DNA from 4 places in the Streptomyces sp. NPDC001480 genome. Region 3 is predicted to be linked to each of the others. Evidence: riboswitches for the same ligand, from Rfam matches in the RefSeq annotation. Region 3 holds a riboswitch; each other region holds the start of a gene.

Region 1 (3,527 bases), on a different contig from region 3:
GGCGATCGACTCCGTGGCCACACAGCCCAGGAACACCGCCCCCGGCATGCGCCGCTCCCACCGCCGCAGGACGTGGACGAGCAGCACCGGCCAGAGCACGACCGCCAGCGCGAGCAGCGCCTCGGCCAGGACCGGCCGGCCCAGCAGCGAGAACCGGGTGCCCAGCACCGCCGTGGCGGCCACCGCGGTGAGCGAGCTCGGCGTCTCCGCCTCCGCCGCCCACCGCTCCCGCTCGTGCAGCAGCCGCAGGGTGAAACCGGCCGCGAACCCCAGCCAGGCGGCGCAGGCCAGCCCCAGGGCGGCCCGGGACAGCACCTCGTGACCGGCCGGCTGCAACCCCACCGACACGATCCCGGTCGCCATGACAGCGGCACCGGCTGCCGGTGAACGCCGGGCCCACCAGACGCGTAATGGTGAGAGGGAGCCCGGCATGAGCCCGATGCTAGGCGCCCGCCGGCTCAGGCCGGACGCACCACGCTGTGGATGATCGATTCGCCGCCGTAGTAGATCGACTCTTCACGGACGTACGCGCCGGGCTTGGGGGCGTGGATCATCATGCCGTTGCCGATGTAGATGCCGACGTGGCTCACGTCGTCGTAGAAGAAGACCAGATCACCGGGCTGGGCGTTGGCGAGGGAGACCGTGGTTCCGGCGTTGACCTGGTCGTAGGTGGTGCGCGGCAGGCTGACGCCGGCGGCCTTCCAGGCGGCCTGGGTGAGGCCGGAGCAGTCGTAGGAGCCGGGGCCGGTGGCGCCCCAGACGTACGGCTTGCCGATCTGCGCGCGGGCGAACGCGATCGCGTTCGCGGCCTTGGCGGAGGACGAGGAGGTCGGCGAGGACGGCGAGGTCGACGTGGACGAGTCCGACGCGGAGCCCGTCGAGGTCGAGGTGTCCGACGAGGCGCTGCTCTGCTGCTGCGCCTTCGCCTGCGCCGCCGCCTGCTCCTTCGCGAGCTCCGCCGCCTTGCGCGCGGCCTCCTCCCGCTTCTGCTGCTCGATCGCCGCGAGCCGCGCCTTCTCCTGCGCCGTCAGTGTGGACAGCAGCTCGCGCGCCGTCGCGAGCTTCTTCTGGACGGTCGCCTTGGCGGCCTGGAGGTCGTGCTGGGAGTCGGTCAGCGTCTGGAGGCTCTCGGTGGCCTCCTGCCGCTTCTTCATGGTCGCGGACTGCTCGGTGACGTAGTCGTCGACCGCGTTCTTCTGCCGCTTGGTCAGCCGGCTCATCAGCTGGGCCTGGTCGAAGTAGTCCTGCGGGGTGTCCGCGAGCAGGAAGGTGGCGGTGTCGGGAGCGGCGGCCCCGGTCCGGTACTGGGCGGCGGCGAACGAACCCAGCTTCTCGCGCGCCTTGTTCAGCCTCTCCGTGCGCTTGGCCACCTCGTCGAGGAGCGAGTCGACGCGCCGGCGCTGCTTGCCGGTCGTCTCCTTGGCCGCGTTGTACTTCTCGGTCGCCGACCCCGCCTGCCGGTACAGGTCGTCGACCTTCTTCTCGACCTCTTCCATGCTCGGCTTGCCGTCGGTGGAGGGGGTGGAGGGGGCGGCGTTGGCCGTCTGGGAGAGCAGGGCGACGGAGGTGAGGGCGGCGGTGGCGAGGGCGGGCTTGCGTATGCCTGCCCCACCCGAGGGGCGCTTGCGGTGCGACGCCAAGGGAGGCGACTCCTTCCAATGTTCCGCCTACCGGGTTAGCTGTCGGGTTCGGGCGGGTGGTTCGGAAGGGTTGCCCTACGGCCGTCGTCCCCGGTGGGGATGTCGGGCCGATTCACCCCAAGGTCTCGGTGGGTCCCCGGCTCCGGCTGCCGCGAGGGGCGCACCGGACTCGGCGGAGGCCGCGCGGCCCGGCGGGGTTCGCCGGTGGGGGTCGTACGGCCTGGCGGAACGCTAGCCAACTCGTGTGACTCATGTGAAGGTTGGTGCACTATATGTCCGATACATTTTCGTGACACGAGACGGGTGTGTCGTTGTCGTGACCATGTGGTTCCGCAGGGTGAGGAGATCGTTCCCCGGCCAAGTTCCGAGGGCGGCGGCCGGTTGTCGGTGGGGCGCCCTAGACTCGGAGAGCGATGAGCAGCCTCTTTGACGACAGCTTCCTGGCGGACCTCCAGGCCCCTCGCGGGCACGACGAGGAACCCCCGCCGCCGCCCGAGGACGATCACGCTCCGGAGCCGGTTCCGGACGATCTGTTCGGCGGGAAGTTCGACGTGCCGCCGGACCGGGACGCGTACTACCGCGACGGTGCCCCGCGCCCGGCGATCGACGCGGCCGCGCTCCTGGAGGGGCTGAACGAGAACCAGCGCGCGGCAGTGGTCCACGCCGGCTCCCCGCTGCTCATCGTGGCCGGCGCCGGCTCCGGCAAGACGCGCGTGCTCACCCACCGCATCGCCCACCTGCTCGGCGAGCGGGGCGTCCACCCGGGCCAGATCCTGGCGATCACCTTCACCAACAAGGCCGCCGGCGAGATGAAGGAGCGCGTCGAGCAGCTCGTCGGCCCGCGCGCGAACGCGATGTGGGTGATGACCTTCCACAGCGCGTGCGTGCGCATCCTGCGCCGGGAGAGCAAGAAGCTCGGCTTCACCTCGTCGTTCTCGATCTACGACGCCGCCGACTCCAAGCGCCTGATGGCCCTGGTCTGCCGCGACCTGGAGCTCGACCCGAAGCGCTACCCGCCGAAGTCCTTCAGCGCCAAGATCTCCAACCTGAAGAACGAGCTGATCGACGAGGAGGACTTCGCCGCCCAGGCCGCCGACGGCTTCGAGAAGACCCTCGCCCAGGCCTACGCCCTGTACCAGTCGCGGCTGCGCGAGGCCAACGCCCTCGACTTCGACGACCTGATCATGACGACGGTCAACCTGCTGCGCGCCTTCCCGGACGTCGCCGAGCACTACCGCCGCCGCTTCCGCCACGTCCTGGTCGACGAGTACCAGGACACCAACCACGCCCAGTACGCGCTCGTGCGCGAGCTCGTCGGCACCTCCGAGCACCCGGCGGACGTGCCGCCCGGCCCGGACGACCTGACGCCCGCCGAGCTGTGCGTGGTGGGCGACGCCGACCAGTCGATCTACGCCTTCCGCGGCGCGACCATCCGCAACATCCTCCAGTTCGAGGAGGACTACCCGGACGCGACGACGATCCTGCTGGAGCAGAACTACCGCTCCACCCAGACGATCCTCTCCGCGGCCAACGCGGTCATCGAGCGCAACGAGTCCCGCCGCCCCAAGAACCTGTGGACCAACGCGGGCGCGGGCGCGCGCATCACCGGCTACGTCGCCGACACCGAGCACGACGAGGCGCAGTTCGTCGCCGACGAGATAGACCGCCTCACGGACGCGGGCGAGGCGAAGGCCTCGGACGTCGCCGTCTTCTACCGCACCAACGCCCAGTCCCGTGTCTTCGAAGAGGTCTTCATCCGCGTCGGCCTGCCCTACAAGGTCGTCGGCGGTGTCCGCTTCTACGAGCGCAAGGAGGTCCGGGACGTCCTGGCCTACCTGCGTGTCCTCGCCAACCCGGAGGACTCCGTCCCGCTGCGCCGCATCCTCA
Region 2 (3,527 bases), 640 kb from region 3:
GCAGTTCGGCATCTGGGTCGAACCCGAGATGGTCAACCCGGACAGCGAGCTGTACCGCGCCCATCCCGACTGGGTGCAGTTCCAGCCCGGACGCGAGCGCACGGAGTTCCGCAACCAGCTCGTCCTCAACCTCGCCCGCGAGGACGTCCGGCAGTACCTCTGGGAGCAGCTCGACGGGCTCCTCTCCGACGCCCCGGTCGACTACGTGAAGTGGGACTTCAACCGCTGCTTCACCGACGCCGGCTGGCCCGGCGAGCCGTACCCGCAGCGACTGTGGGTGGACCACGTCCGCGGCTTCTACGGCCTCCTCGACCGGCTCCGGGCGGCCCACCCGGGCGTCGCCTTCGAGTCCTGCTCGGGCGGCGGCGGCCGGATCGACCTCGGTGTCATGAGCCGTACGGACCAGGTGTGGACCTCCGACAACACCGACCCGCTGGACCGGCTGGTCATCCAGCACGGGTTCAGCCAGATCCACCCGGCGCGGGTCATGGCCGCCTGGGTCACCGACAGTCCGAACACCCAGCTCAATGACAGGGTCAGTTCCCTGAAGTTCCGCTTCGTGAGCGCCATGGCCGGGGTTCTCGGGGTCGGCGGCGACCTCTCGGAGTGGACGGAGGAGGAGCTCGCCGAGGCCCGGGAGTGGGTGGAGCTCTACAAGGAGATCCGTCCCGTCGTGCAGCGCGGCGACCTCCATCGGCTGCGGCCGCCGGAGGGCGGGCTGAGCGCGGTGCAGTACGTCCTCGGGGACGAGACGGTCGTCCTCGCCTGTCTCCAGGCACAGCGGTACGGCGAGCCGGTCCCCGCGCTGCGGCTGCGCGGGCTCGACTCCACGGCGTCGTACGAATGCCGCGAAACGGGCGAAATCCATCGAGGCGCCGTCCTGCTGCACCACGGGCTGCGCACGGAATTGCGCGGCGACTTCGATGCGACGGTTCTCCGTCTGCGTCGCATCTGAGCGATCTGCCCGAAATGTGCACTTTCGTTGCAACTAACAATGAAATAGGGGGTCATGAGGGTCGAGAGGGTGAGGAGGGTCATATTCGTGACCGTCCGTTGTGCGTCATGTCCACGTAATCCGCATGGTTCTCCAGGGATTTGAAGAGGTGGAGGCGAAGGGAATTCACGGACGGTGACCGGGAATTCCCGTAACGGATCAAGCGAAACGCGGACAGAGGGAACCATCTGCTTGTCCCATCGCGTCCCGCTCGCTTACGTTCGCCACCAATCCGGACGGAACGCCGAATCCTGCCGCCGCCCGGAGCCCGGACACACTCACCCGTGCACGGCAGGAGCGGGGGACCCACCAGGTACGACTGCCTGTCCCGGTCTCCGGGACGGCTAGGGGTGCAGCCGCGCTCCGTGCGCGGCCGGGCAGCTCCAGCCCGAACCCGACAGCTCACCTCGCAGGCGCCGGAGAGGAATCCGCCATGCCCGCGAAGGGTAAGCACCGCCGTCCCAAGAACCGGCGTTTCACCCGCACCATAGCCGTCGCCGGAACCGGCGGCGCCGCGCTGGCGCTGCCCCTCATGGGGGCCACCGGCGCCCATGCGGCCTCCGCGGCCACCACGAAGGACTCCGTCTCCGAAAAGGCCGTCCAGGCCGTGCCGGAGGCCGGGAAGAAGGCCGCCGCCGCGCATTCGGGCGCGCGTACCTACACGGTCCGGCAGGGCGACTGGCTCGCGAAGATCGCCGACGAGCAGAACGTCCGCGGCGGCTGGCACCGGCTCTACGCCGACAACCGCGAGGCCGTCGGCAGTGACCCCTCGCTGATCCACCCTGGCCTGAAGCTGACGCTCGGCCGGCAGGCCGCCCCGACCGCCGAAGGCGCCAAGTCCTCTGCCCCGAACAAGACTTCGTCCTCCTCGCACGCGAACTCGCCCTCGGCCTCGCGGTCGGCCACGCGGACCCAGCCGTCGTCCGCCGCGGCGCCGAACGCCGCCACCGGCTTCACCCTGCCGGTGTCGGGCGCCACCATCGGCACCGGCTACCACGTGCCGGGCGGCATGTGGTCCAGCGGCTACCACACGGGCGTCGACTTCGTCGTCCCGACCGGCACCTCCGTCAAGGCCGTGGGCGCGGGCACGGTCGTCTCCGCCGGCTGGGGCGGCGCCTACGGCAACCAGGTCGTGATCCGGCTCGCCGACGGCTACTACGCGCAGTACGGCCACCTCTCCTCGATCTCCGTCTCGGCCGGGCAGACCGTGGCGGCGGGCCAGCAGATCGGCCTCTCCGGCGCGACCGGCAATGTGACCGGCCCGCACCTGCACTTCGAGATCCGCACCACGCCGAACTACGGCTCGGACGTGGACCCGGTCGGCTACCTCCGCTCGCACGGCGTCGCCGTCGCCTGACGGTCCTCGGACCACCGAAGGCCGGACCCCTGATCCCCGGGTCCGGCCTTCGGTGCGCGCGGGCGTATTCCCGTCCGGCGCCTTCGGGTGCCGTGGCTTATCTCACCGTCCGTCAACCCCGTATTACGGTCGCGTAGGTCACATCGAAAGGTGAATCATGGGCCGATGTGGCAGACGATTCGAAGAGTGACAACAGAGCAGTGATCGGGTCGTACGTGGCGGTGGGGGACAGCTTCACCGAGGGCGTGGGCGACCCCGGCCCGGACGGGGCGTTCGTCGGCTGGGCCGACCGGTTCGCGGTCCTCCTCGCGGACCGGCGGCCCGAGGGCGACTTCAGGTACACGAACCTCGCGGTACGCGGCAAACTGCTGGACCAGATCGTGGCGGACCAGCTCCCGCGCGCCGTCGAACTCGCCCCGGACCTGGTGTCCTTCTGCGCGGGCGGCAACGACATCATCCGCCCCGGCACCGACCCCGACGAGGTGGCCGAGCGCTTCGAGCTCGCGGTGGCACAGCTCACCTCGGTCGCGGGCACGGTCATGGTGACGACCGGTTTCGACACGCGCGGCGTGCCCGTGCTCAAGCATCTGCGCGGCAAGATCGCCACGTACAACGGTCATGTCCGGGCCATCGCCGACCGGTACGGCTGTCCCGTACTCGACCTGTGGTCCCTGCGGACGGTCCAGGACCGGCGCGCCTGGGACCACGACCGGCTCCACCTCTCGGCCGAGGGGCACACGCGCGTGGCCCTGCGGGCCGGCCAGGTGCTCGGCCTGGACGTCCCCGCCGACCCGGAGCAGCCCTGGCCGCCGCTCCCGCCCCGGGGCACGCTCGACATCCGCCGCGACGACGTCCACTGGGCCCGCGAGTACCTCGTCCCGTGGATCGGCCGCCGGCTGCGCGGCGAGTCCTCCGGCGACCACGTGACGGCCAAGGGCGCACTGTCCCCGGACGACATCAGGACACGGATCGCCTCCGTGGCCTGAGCGGGTTCCCTCCGGGGGTTCGGCGGTGGCTGCCCGGATGCGGTACGGCCCCGGACCGCCTCCGGCGATCGGGGGACGGGCCCGCCCGACCCCCGGCCGGGCGCGGTCTCGGCCGCCGGGCAGTGGGCGCGGGGTGGTTCCGGCGCGGTGTTGCGCATGGCGGGAGCGATGCTCCGGCCGTCCTGTTGCC
Region 3 (3,527 bases):
TCGCCGCCTCCCCGGCACCGTAGACCGACTCCTCGCGGATGTACGCGCCCTGGCCCGGGGCGTGGATCATCATGCCGTTGCCGGTGTAGAGGCCGACATGCCCGGCGTCCTGGAAGAAGATCACGAGATCACCGGCCTGGGCCTCACCCAGCGCCACCGGTGTCCCGGCGTCCGCCTGCTCCCGCGCGGCCCGCGGCAGCGCCACGCCCGCGGCTCGCCAGGCGGCCTGGGTGAGACTCGAGCAGTCGTAGGAGTCCGGCCCGGTCGCACCCCACACACAGGGCCGCCCGATCTGCGCCCGCGCGAACGCCAGCGCCTTCGCGGCCCTTCCCTCGTAGGGGACGGGGACGGGGACGGGGACGGGGGCGGGTGCCGGCGCGGGTGCTGGGGCTGCGACCGCGACAGGGGCCGGTGCGGGTGCGGGTGCGGGTGCGGGTGCAGGGGGCGGCGTCGGGGTCGCGGCTGGGGCTGCGACCGGAGCTGCAACCGCGACCGGTGACGGGGGCACGGGGCTGGGTGCGGCGAGAGGGGTGGTGGTGGCGAAGACACCCGGGGCGGCCCAGGGGGGCGGCGTCGCGGCGAACGCTCCGCTGTCCGTGAGGGGATTGGGGACGCTGAAGGTGCCCGTGCTCGTGACGGGGGTGGGGGCGGTGACGGTTGCCGTGGCGGTGAGGGGGGCCGCGGCGGGGTCCGTTGCGGTGTTCGCGACGGGGTTGGGGACGGCGAAGGCGCCGCTGTCCGTGAGGGGGTTGGGGACGCTGAAGGTGCCGGTGTTCGCGACGGGGTTGGGGACGGCGAAGGCGCCGCTGTCCGTGAGGGGGTTGGGGACGCTGAAGGTGCCGGTGTTCGCGACCGGGTTGGGGACGCTGAAGGCGCCGCTGTCCGTGAGCGGGTTGGGGACGCTGAAGGCGCCGCTGTCCGTGAGCGGGTTGGGGACGCTGAAGGTCCCTGTGCTCGCGACCGGGTTGGGGACACCGGCCATCGCGCCCCTCCCGGCCGTCGCACCTCTGCGGGCCGCCGCTCCGCCCGTGGCGGACAGTCCCCCACTGAGCCCGGACCACTGCTGGCGCAGCCACTCCTGCTCAGCGGGCTGGAGGGCCTGCTCGGGGTCGCCGCGCCAAGGCTGCGGGGCGGGGGGCGCGGGCTCGGCCGCGGCACGCGGTGCGGGCGCGCCCGGCTGGGCGATCCGGCGGGAGAGGAGGTCCCGGGCCGCGGCGAGCTTCTTCTGGTTCTTTTCCTTCGAGGCCAGCGGCGAGGACCGCCGCGGCTCGGCCGCGGGCAGCGCCAGGGGGGCCTCCTGCCGCGGCTCCGGCACGGCGGGCAGCGCGGCGACGGGCCCTGCGGTCAGCTCCGCCCTGGGACGGGCCGTCAGCTCCGGCACGGCGCGTCCGCCCGCCTGCCCGGAGGTCCCGGCGGTCAGCTCCGGCAGGATGCGCTCGGCCGCTTCCAACAGCTCTTTGGGGACCGGCACGTTGGTGCGCCGCCCGGCCGGGCGCTGCGACGACCGGTCCGCGGGCAGCACAGCGGGAACGGAGGGGCCCAGTTTGGAACGTGCCCCCGTCATCCACTGCCGGGCGATGTTGTCCAGACCGGCGGGACTGGTCGAGCGCTGTGACGGCCGGTCCGACGGCAGTACGGCGGGGGAGGTGGGGCCCAGTTTGGAGCGGGCCCCGGTCATCCACTGCTGGGCGATGCTGTCCAGACCGGGATCGTTCCCCCTGTCCGGCCTGCGCAGGCGCACACCACGACCGGGCGTTCCCCCCGATGTCGCGCGGGTCGCGTTGAGGTTCCCCGTGGCGCTCTCGGTCTGGTCGTAAAGGCTGTCGATTCGCTGCCGAACCTCGTCGCGGCTTTCGCGCGCCATGGGGGACGTACTCCTTCCGTGCTCCGCCTACCGGGTTAGCTGGCGGGTTCGGGCGGTCGATGGTGGAAGGCATGCCCTACGGCCCTGCCCCGTCGGGCGGTCGGGCCGATTCACCCCAAGTCGGTTGGGTCCCCGGCTCCGTTGCCCTGCGGGGACAGCGGATTCGGCGGAGGCCGCGCGGCCCGGCGAGGTTCGCCGGGGGGAGCCGTGCGGTCTGGACGCCAACTTAGCCAACTTGTGTGGCTGGTGTGAAGGTTGAAGCGCGGAATGTCCGATACGTAATTGTGATATTCATCTTGGCGCTCGTGACCATCCGGTGAAGGTGCCCGGAGGAGCATACGGAATCCCGCCGCATGGCCACATGACGACGTCTCACGGCCGCGTGATGACATCTCACAGTCGCATGATGACGAGCGCGGTGTCGTCGGTCGCCCCCTCCCTCGGGAGCAACTCCCGCAGGACGGTGTCGGCGAGTCCTCCGGGTGCGCGTCCCGGTGCCGGCCGACGGTGTCGGCGAGGCGCGCCGGCCCGACGTCCATGTCCTCGCGCCGCCGCTCGACCAGGCCGTCGGTGTACAGGACGAGGAGCGCGCCCTCGGTGAACCCGGTGCGTGCCTCGGGCCGGGGCCGGGGGTCGGGCCGGGCGTCCAGCGGGGTGTCGGTGGCCCGGTCGAGGAACTCCACGGTGTCGTCACCGTGGACCAGTACGGGGGGCGGGTGGCCGGCGCTGCTGTACATCAGGGTGTGCCGCTCGAAGTCGATGAACGTCGTCACCGCCGTCGCCGACTCCGCGCCGTCGAGCACATGGGCGTACTCCCCCAGGGCTTTCAGGGCCTGTGCCGGGCCCTCGGTGACGCGGCAGGCCGCGCTCAGCGCGCTGCGCAGCTGCCCCATCACGCACGCGGCCCGCAGACCGTGCCCGACCACGTCCCGACCGAGACGCCGATGCAGTCGCCGCCGCCCCGGTCGACCAGGTCGTACCAGTCCCCGCACACGTTCAGCGCGCCCACCGCGGGCCGTTAACGGACGGCGGCGCGGTGGCCTGCCACCGCCGGCGGGTGGGGAGCATCGCCTCCTGGAGGGCGAGCGCCACCTTCCGGTCCCGGGCCTGGGCCCGGCGCAGCTGCTCGTTCAGCTCCTGCAACTCCCGGGCACGCCGGACGGTATCCGCCATGGCCCGCCGCCCAATCCGACCACCGGTACGGGCTCCGTTTCCCACGAAACCGGAGCGTGGGCGGTGGGATGGGCGTAATCGTCCAGGTTTCAACGAATACCTGCCCCTATTACCGTCCGCGGCCGACCCCGGTCCCGAGCGGACCAGCCGGGCGTGACCTGGGTTTCCTGTGAGTTCACGATGAATCGGTGAGGTGCTTGAACACATCCGGGTCCGGCTCCGTATGGGACGGGGGCTTGCCATGCCGGCCGGCCACGAGGTGTGGGAGTGGTTCTGTGGGACGCAACAGGCGCAGACGCCCGACAGGTGCACGGCGCGCGACCTTCGCCGCGGTGGCTCTGATGCTGGGCGGGGGTGGACTGGTCGCGGCGAACGTCTACGCCTCGGCGACCGAGGGCGGCACGGACGCCCGGGTGCTCCAGGCGGGCGGCTGGGGCCCGGGGTCGGCCACCATCGACTGCCCGGACGTCGGTAGCCGCCTGACCTCCGT
Region 4 (3,527 bases), on a different contig from region 3:
AGGTAACGGAAGAGGGGGAGGTCGCTGGCCTCGGAGGCGGCGTGGGCCACGGCGAGCGAGACGCCGAGGATGGCGTTGGCGCCGAGGGAGCCCTTGTTGTCGGTGGCGTCGAGGTCGAACATCGCCTGGTCGATCAGGCGCTGCTCGGTGGCGTCGTAGCCGACCAGCTCCGGACCGATCTGCTCGATGACGGCGAGGACGGCCTTCTCGACGCCCTTGCCCAGGTAGCGGTTGGGGTCTTGGTCGCGGAGCTCGATGGCCTCGAAGGCGCCGGTGGAGGCGCCGGACGGGACGGCGGCACGACCCGTGCTGCCGTCGTCGAGGCCGACCTCGACCTCGACCGTGGGATTGCCTCGGGAGTCCAGGATTTCCCGGGCTACGACGACGTCGATGGACGGCACGAGCATCTCCTTCTTGGATGTGACGCTGAAAGTGCGGGGCTGTGTGCCTTGCGGCTGGGCCTTGCGACTAGAGCCTAACCGTCCCCGGGTCGTCGGCAGCCGACCGACCGTCCCGTGGACACGGTGACGGTACACATTGTTCCCCGGCGGAACAAAGGGCCGGAGGGAAAAGGCTTGGGAAACGGCTCCGGGGAAACGGCTGGGGGAAACCAAAAGACCCCGCCCCGGCGCGTACGGGGGAACACGCGCCGGAGCGGGGAGCCCCGTGGGGGACGGGGGGCGTGACCCTCACGGGGCCTCCGTCATGGAGACCACCGGTATGAGGGTGCTGTGGTTCTGCTACCAGCCAGGTGTCACTTCAGGTGAAGCTGCTGGCCCGGGTAGATGACGTTGGCGTCGTCGATGATGTCCTTGTTCAGCTGGAACAGCTTCTGCCAGCCGCCGGCGACGTGGTGCTTCTCGGCGATCGAGCTGAGGGTGTCACCCTTGACGACCTTGTACTCGCCGTCGCCCTTCTTGACCTTCTTGCCGGTCGGGGTCGTGACGGTCTTCTTGGTGACGGTCTTCTCGGGGGCCTGGCGCTCCGCGGAGCGGTTGGCGGCCTGCCCGTCGGTCGAGCGGGTGCTGGTGCTGTTCGACGAGGAGCCGGCGGAGTTCGACGAGCCGCTGCTCGAACCGCTGTAGGCGGCGCCGGACAGGCCCTTGCCGCAGACCGGCCAGGCGCCCTTGCCCTGCGCGGCGAGGACCTTCTCGGCGACGGCTATCTGCTGGGACTTGGAGGCCTGGTTGGCCTGGGCGGCGTACTGCGTGCCGCCGTACGCGGCCCAGGTGGAGGCGGAGAACTGCAGACCGCCGTAGTAGCCGTTGCCGGTGTTGATGGACCAGTTGCCGCCGGACTCGCACTGGGCGACCGCGTCCCACTCGGAGGCGGTGGCGGCGGAGGCGTTGCCGGCCGCTATCAGCGGGGCGGCGACGGCGGCGCCGGTGACACCGGCGACAGCGATGGCGCGGACGGCCTTGGACGGACGACGGTGCTTGCCCTTGCCGGAAAACAGCATGGATCGATCCCCTCACCGACGCCTGCGAGGTGAGCTGTCGGGTTCGGGCCGGTTGAGTTGCCCGGCCGCACCTCGCGTGGTTCTCGTGCGAGGCGCGGCTTCACCCCTAGCCGTCCCCGGCGGTCTTTCGACCTCCGGGCCCGGCGCTTACCTTGGGTCCCCCGCTCCTGCCTACGGCGCTTGACGCGACGACTGTTCCCGGGCAGCCGCTGGCAGGATTCGGCGTTGCGGCGGCCGGGGCCCGCATTGGCGAGCGGTCATGACCGTAGACACGCGATCCGCGGAATTTCAAAGACGATCAGGGCTTCTGAGACTCATCCCACACTTTCACCAAAGCGGACAACATGCCCAAAACGGGGCGTCAACTCCCGCTACTTTGCACCCGTTTCGGCAGTGAGTTCCAGGGTCTGACCGGGGGTGATGTTGTTCGGGTCGGAGCCGAGGGCGTCCTTGTTCGCGGCATAGAGCGCCCGCCACCCGCCCTCGAGGTCAAGGGAGTCGGCGATGGAGGCGAGGGTGTCACCGTCGCGGACGGTGTAGTCGCGCGCGGCATGCCGGCCGGAGGTGGTGGCGGACTGACTTTTCGTCACGTTTTCATCCGCACTGTCGCCCCGGTGACGGCCACCACTGCTCGCCCCGGTGTCCACAAGGCTCCAGGAACCGCCCGTCTGCCATGAATTGTCCGAGTCGTCGATCTCGGGGGACGCCGTGGCCGAACCGCTGCTCCCCTTGGCCTTCCCGGAGCCGGAAGACGCCGACTCGCCCGACCCGGCGGAACCGTCCACACCCTTGGATCCCGCACCGGCGTCCAGGCTCGGCGAGGGCGAGGCGTCCGACGAGGAGCCGGAATCGGACGACCCCGACGAATCGGACGACGAACCCGAGGAATCCGAGGATCCCTTGGACTCCTTGGCCCCCTTCGAATCGGACGAACCGGCCGAATCGGATGAGCTCGACGAATGGGAGGAATCATCGGAACCGGACGATCCGGACCCTCCGACGCCCGTATCGACGTCCACCGAACCGGAGTTCGACGTGAGGCCGGACAGGAGGGCACAGGTGGTCCAGGGCTTGGTGCCCTGGTCGGCGAGGATCTTCTCGGCGACCGCGATCTGCTGCGAGCGGCTGGCCTGGTCCGGGGTGGAGGCGTAGTCGAGGCCGCCGTACTTGTCCCAGTCGTCCTGGGACATCTGGAGGCCGCCGTAGTAGCCGTTCCCCGTGTCGGCGCTCCACGAGCCGCCGCTCTCGCACTCGGCCACCTTGTCCCACGTGGTCCCGTCGGCCGCGTTGGCGGCGGATGCGCCGAGCAGCGGGATGGCGATGGCGGAGCCGGTCACTCCGGCCGCGACGAGGAGGGCCGGAGCCTGACGGGGGCGTCGGTGGCGACCGTTCCCGGAGAGCATGCGGTGACCTTTCGCAAGACAGCAGTAACCGGCGCGGCGGCTGCGGTGAGGCGCCGCGCTGACGAGTGAACGTATCGGCAGACGATCACTTGTCACAAGTTAATGCCGCGCAGATCACGTGAAGATCACAGAGTTGAACGCTGGTCACTTTTTCGTGAAGGCGCCGCCCGCCGTCCCCCTTACCGGTCGATTACCGGACGGGCGTGAACTCCACGGGCAAGGTGCGCAGTCCACGCATGATGAGCCCACCGCGCCACCGCAAATCGGCTGGTTCCACCGCGAGTCGGAGGTCGGGAAGACGGCTGAGGAGGGTGGCGAGCGCGGTCTGGCCCTCCAGCCGGGCGAGCGGGGCGCCGAGGCAGTAGTGGATGCCGTGGCCGTAGCCGAGGTGCTGATTGTCACGCCGCCCGAGGTCGAGGACGTCCGGGTCGGCGAACCGCTCGGGATCCCGGTCCGCGGCGGCGAGTACGACCAGGACGGGGTCGCCGGGTGCGATCTCCTGCCCGCCGACGGTGAGCGGCCGGGTGGCGAACCGCCAGGTGGCGAGCTCCACCGGGCCGTCGTAGCGCAGGAGTTCCTCGACGCCGGTCTCCAACAGGTCCTGTTCCCCGCGCGCGAGGGACTCCTGGAGCCGCTGCCGCTGCCCTGGGTGCGTGAGGAGGGCG

Evidence for each region. Region 3 has a riboswitch for cyclic di-AMP ahead of ACFY01_RS00375 (NlpC/P60 family protein). Riboswitches for the same ligand answer to the same signal wherever they lie in the genome.
Region 1: it holds a riboswitch for cyclic di-AMP, as region 3 does, so the genes downstream of both, ACFY01_RS37425 (NlpC/P60 family protein) here and ACFY01_RS00375 (NlpC/P60 family protein) in region 3, are expected to answer to the same signal.
Region 2: it holds a riboswitch for cyclic di-AMP, as region 3 does, so the genes downstream of both, ACFY01_RS03335 (peptidoglycan DD-metalloendopeptidase family protein) here and ACFY01_RS00375 (NlpC/P60 family protein) in region 3, are expected to answer to the same signal.
Region 4: it holds a riboswitch for cyclic di-AMP, as region 3 does, so the genes downstream of both, ACFY01_RS35360 (transglycosylase family protein) here and ACFY01_RS00375 (NlpC/P60 family protein) in region 3, are expected to answer to the same signal.

Annotation. Positions count from the first base shown of each region.
Region 1 covers NZ_JBIAVX010000019.1:95,186-98,712, forward strand. Annotated here, with positions in the region: gene ACFY01_RS37420 (tellurite resistance/C4-dicarboxylate transporter family protein) at 1-432, opposite strand, end outside; gene ACFY01_RS37425 (NlpC/P60 family protein) at 459-1,640, opposite strand; cyclic di-AMP (ydaO/yuaA leader) riboswitch at 1,648-1,825, opposite strand; gene pcrA (DNA helicase PcrA) at 2,054-3,527, shown strand, end outside.
Region 2 covers NZ_JBIAVX010000001.1:702,906-706,432, reverse strand. Annotated here, with positions in the region: gene ACFY01_RS03340 (alpha-galactosidase) at 1-955, shown strand, start outside; cyclic di-AMP (ydaO/yuaA leader) riboswitch at 1,264-1,423, shown strand; gene ACFY01_RS03335 (peptidoglycan DD-metalloendopeptidase family protein) at 1,428-2,351, shown strand; gene ACFY01_RS03330 (SGNH/GDSL hydrolase family protein) at 2,552-3,337, shown strand.
Region 3 covers NZ_JBIAVX010000001.1:65,834-69,360, reverse strand. Annotated here, with positions in the region: gene ACFY01_RS00375 (NlpC/P60 family protein) at 1-1,864, opposite strand, end outside; cyclic di-AMP (ydaO/yuaA leader) riboswitch at 1,873-2,043, opposite strand; partial or broken gene ACFY01_RS00370 (PP2C family protein-serine/threonine phosphatase) at 2,258-3,067, opposite strand; gene ACFY01_RS00365 (DUF1996 domain-containing protein) at 3,379-3,527, shown strand, end outside.
Region 4 covers NZ_JBIAVX010000017.1:108,157-111,683, forward strand. Annotated here, with positions in the region: gene eno (phosphopyruvate hydratase) at 1-407, opposite strand, end outside; gene ACFY01_RS35360 (transglycosylase family protein) at 755-1,459, opposite strand; cyclic di-AMP (ydaO/yuaA leader) riboswitch at 1,464-1,648, opposite strand; gene ACFY01_RS35365 (transglycosylase family protein) at 1,831-2,862, opposite strand; gene ACFY01_RS35370 (cytochrome P450) at 3,053-3,527, opposite strand, start outside.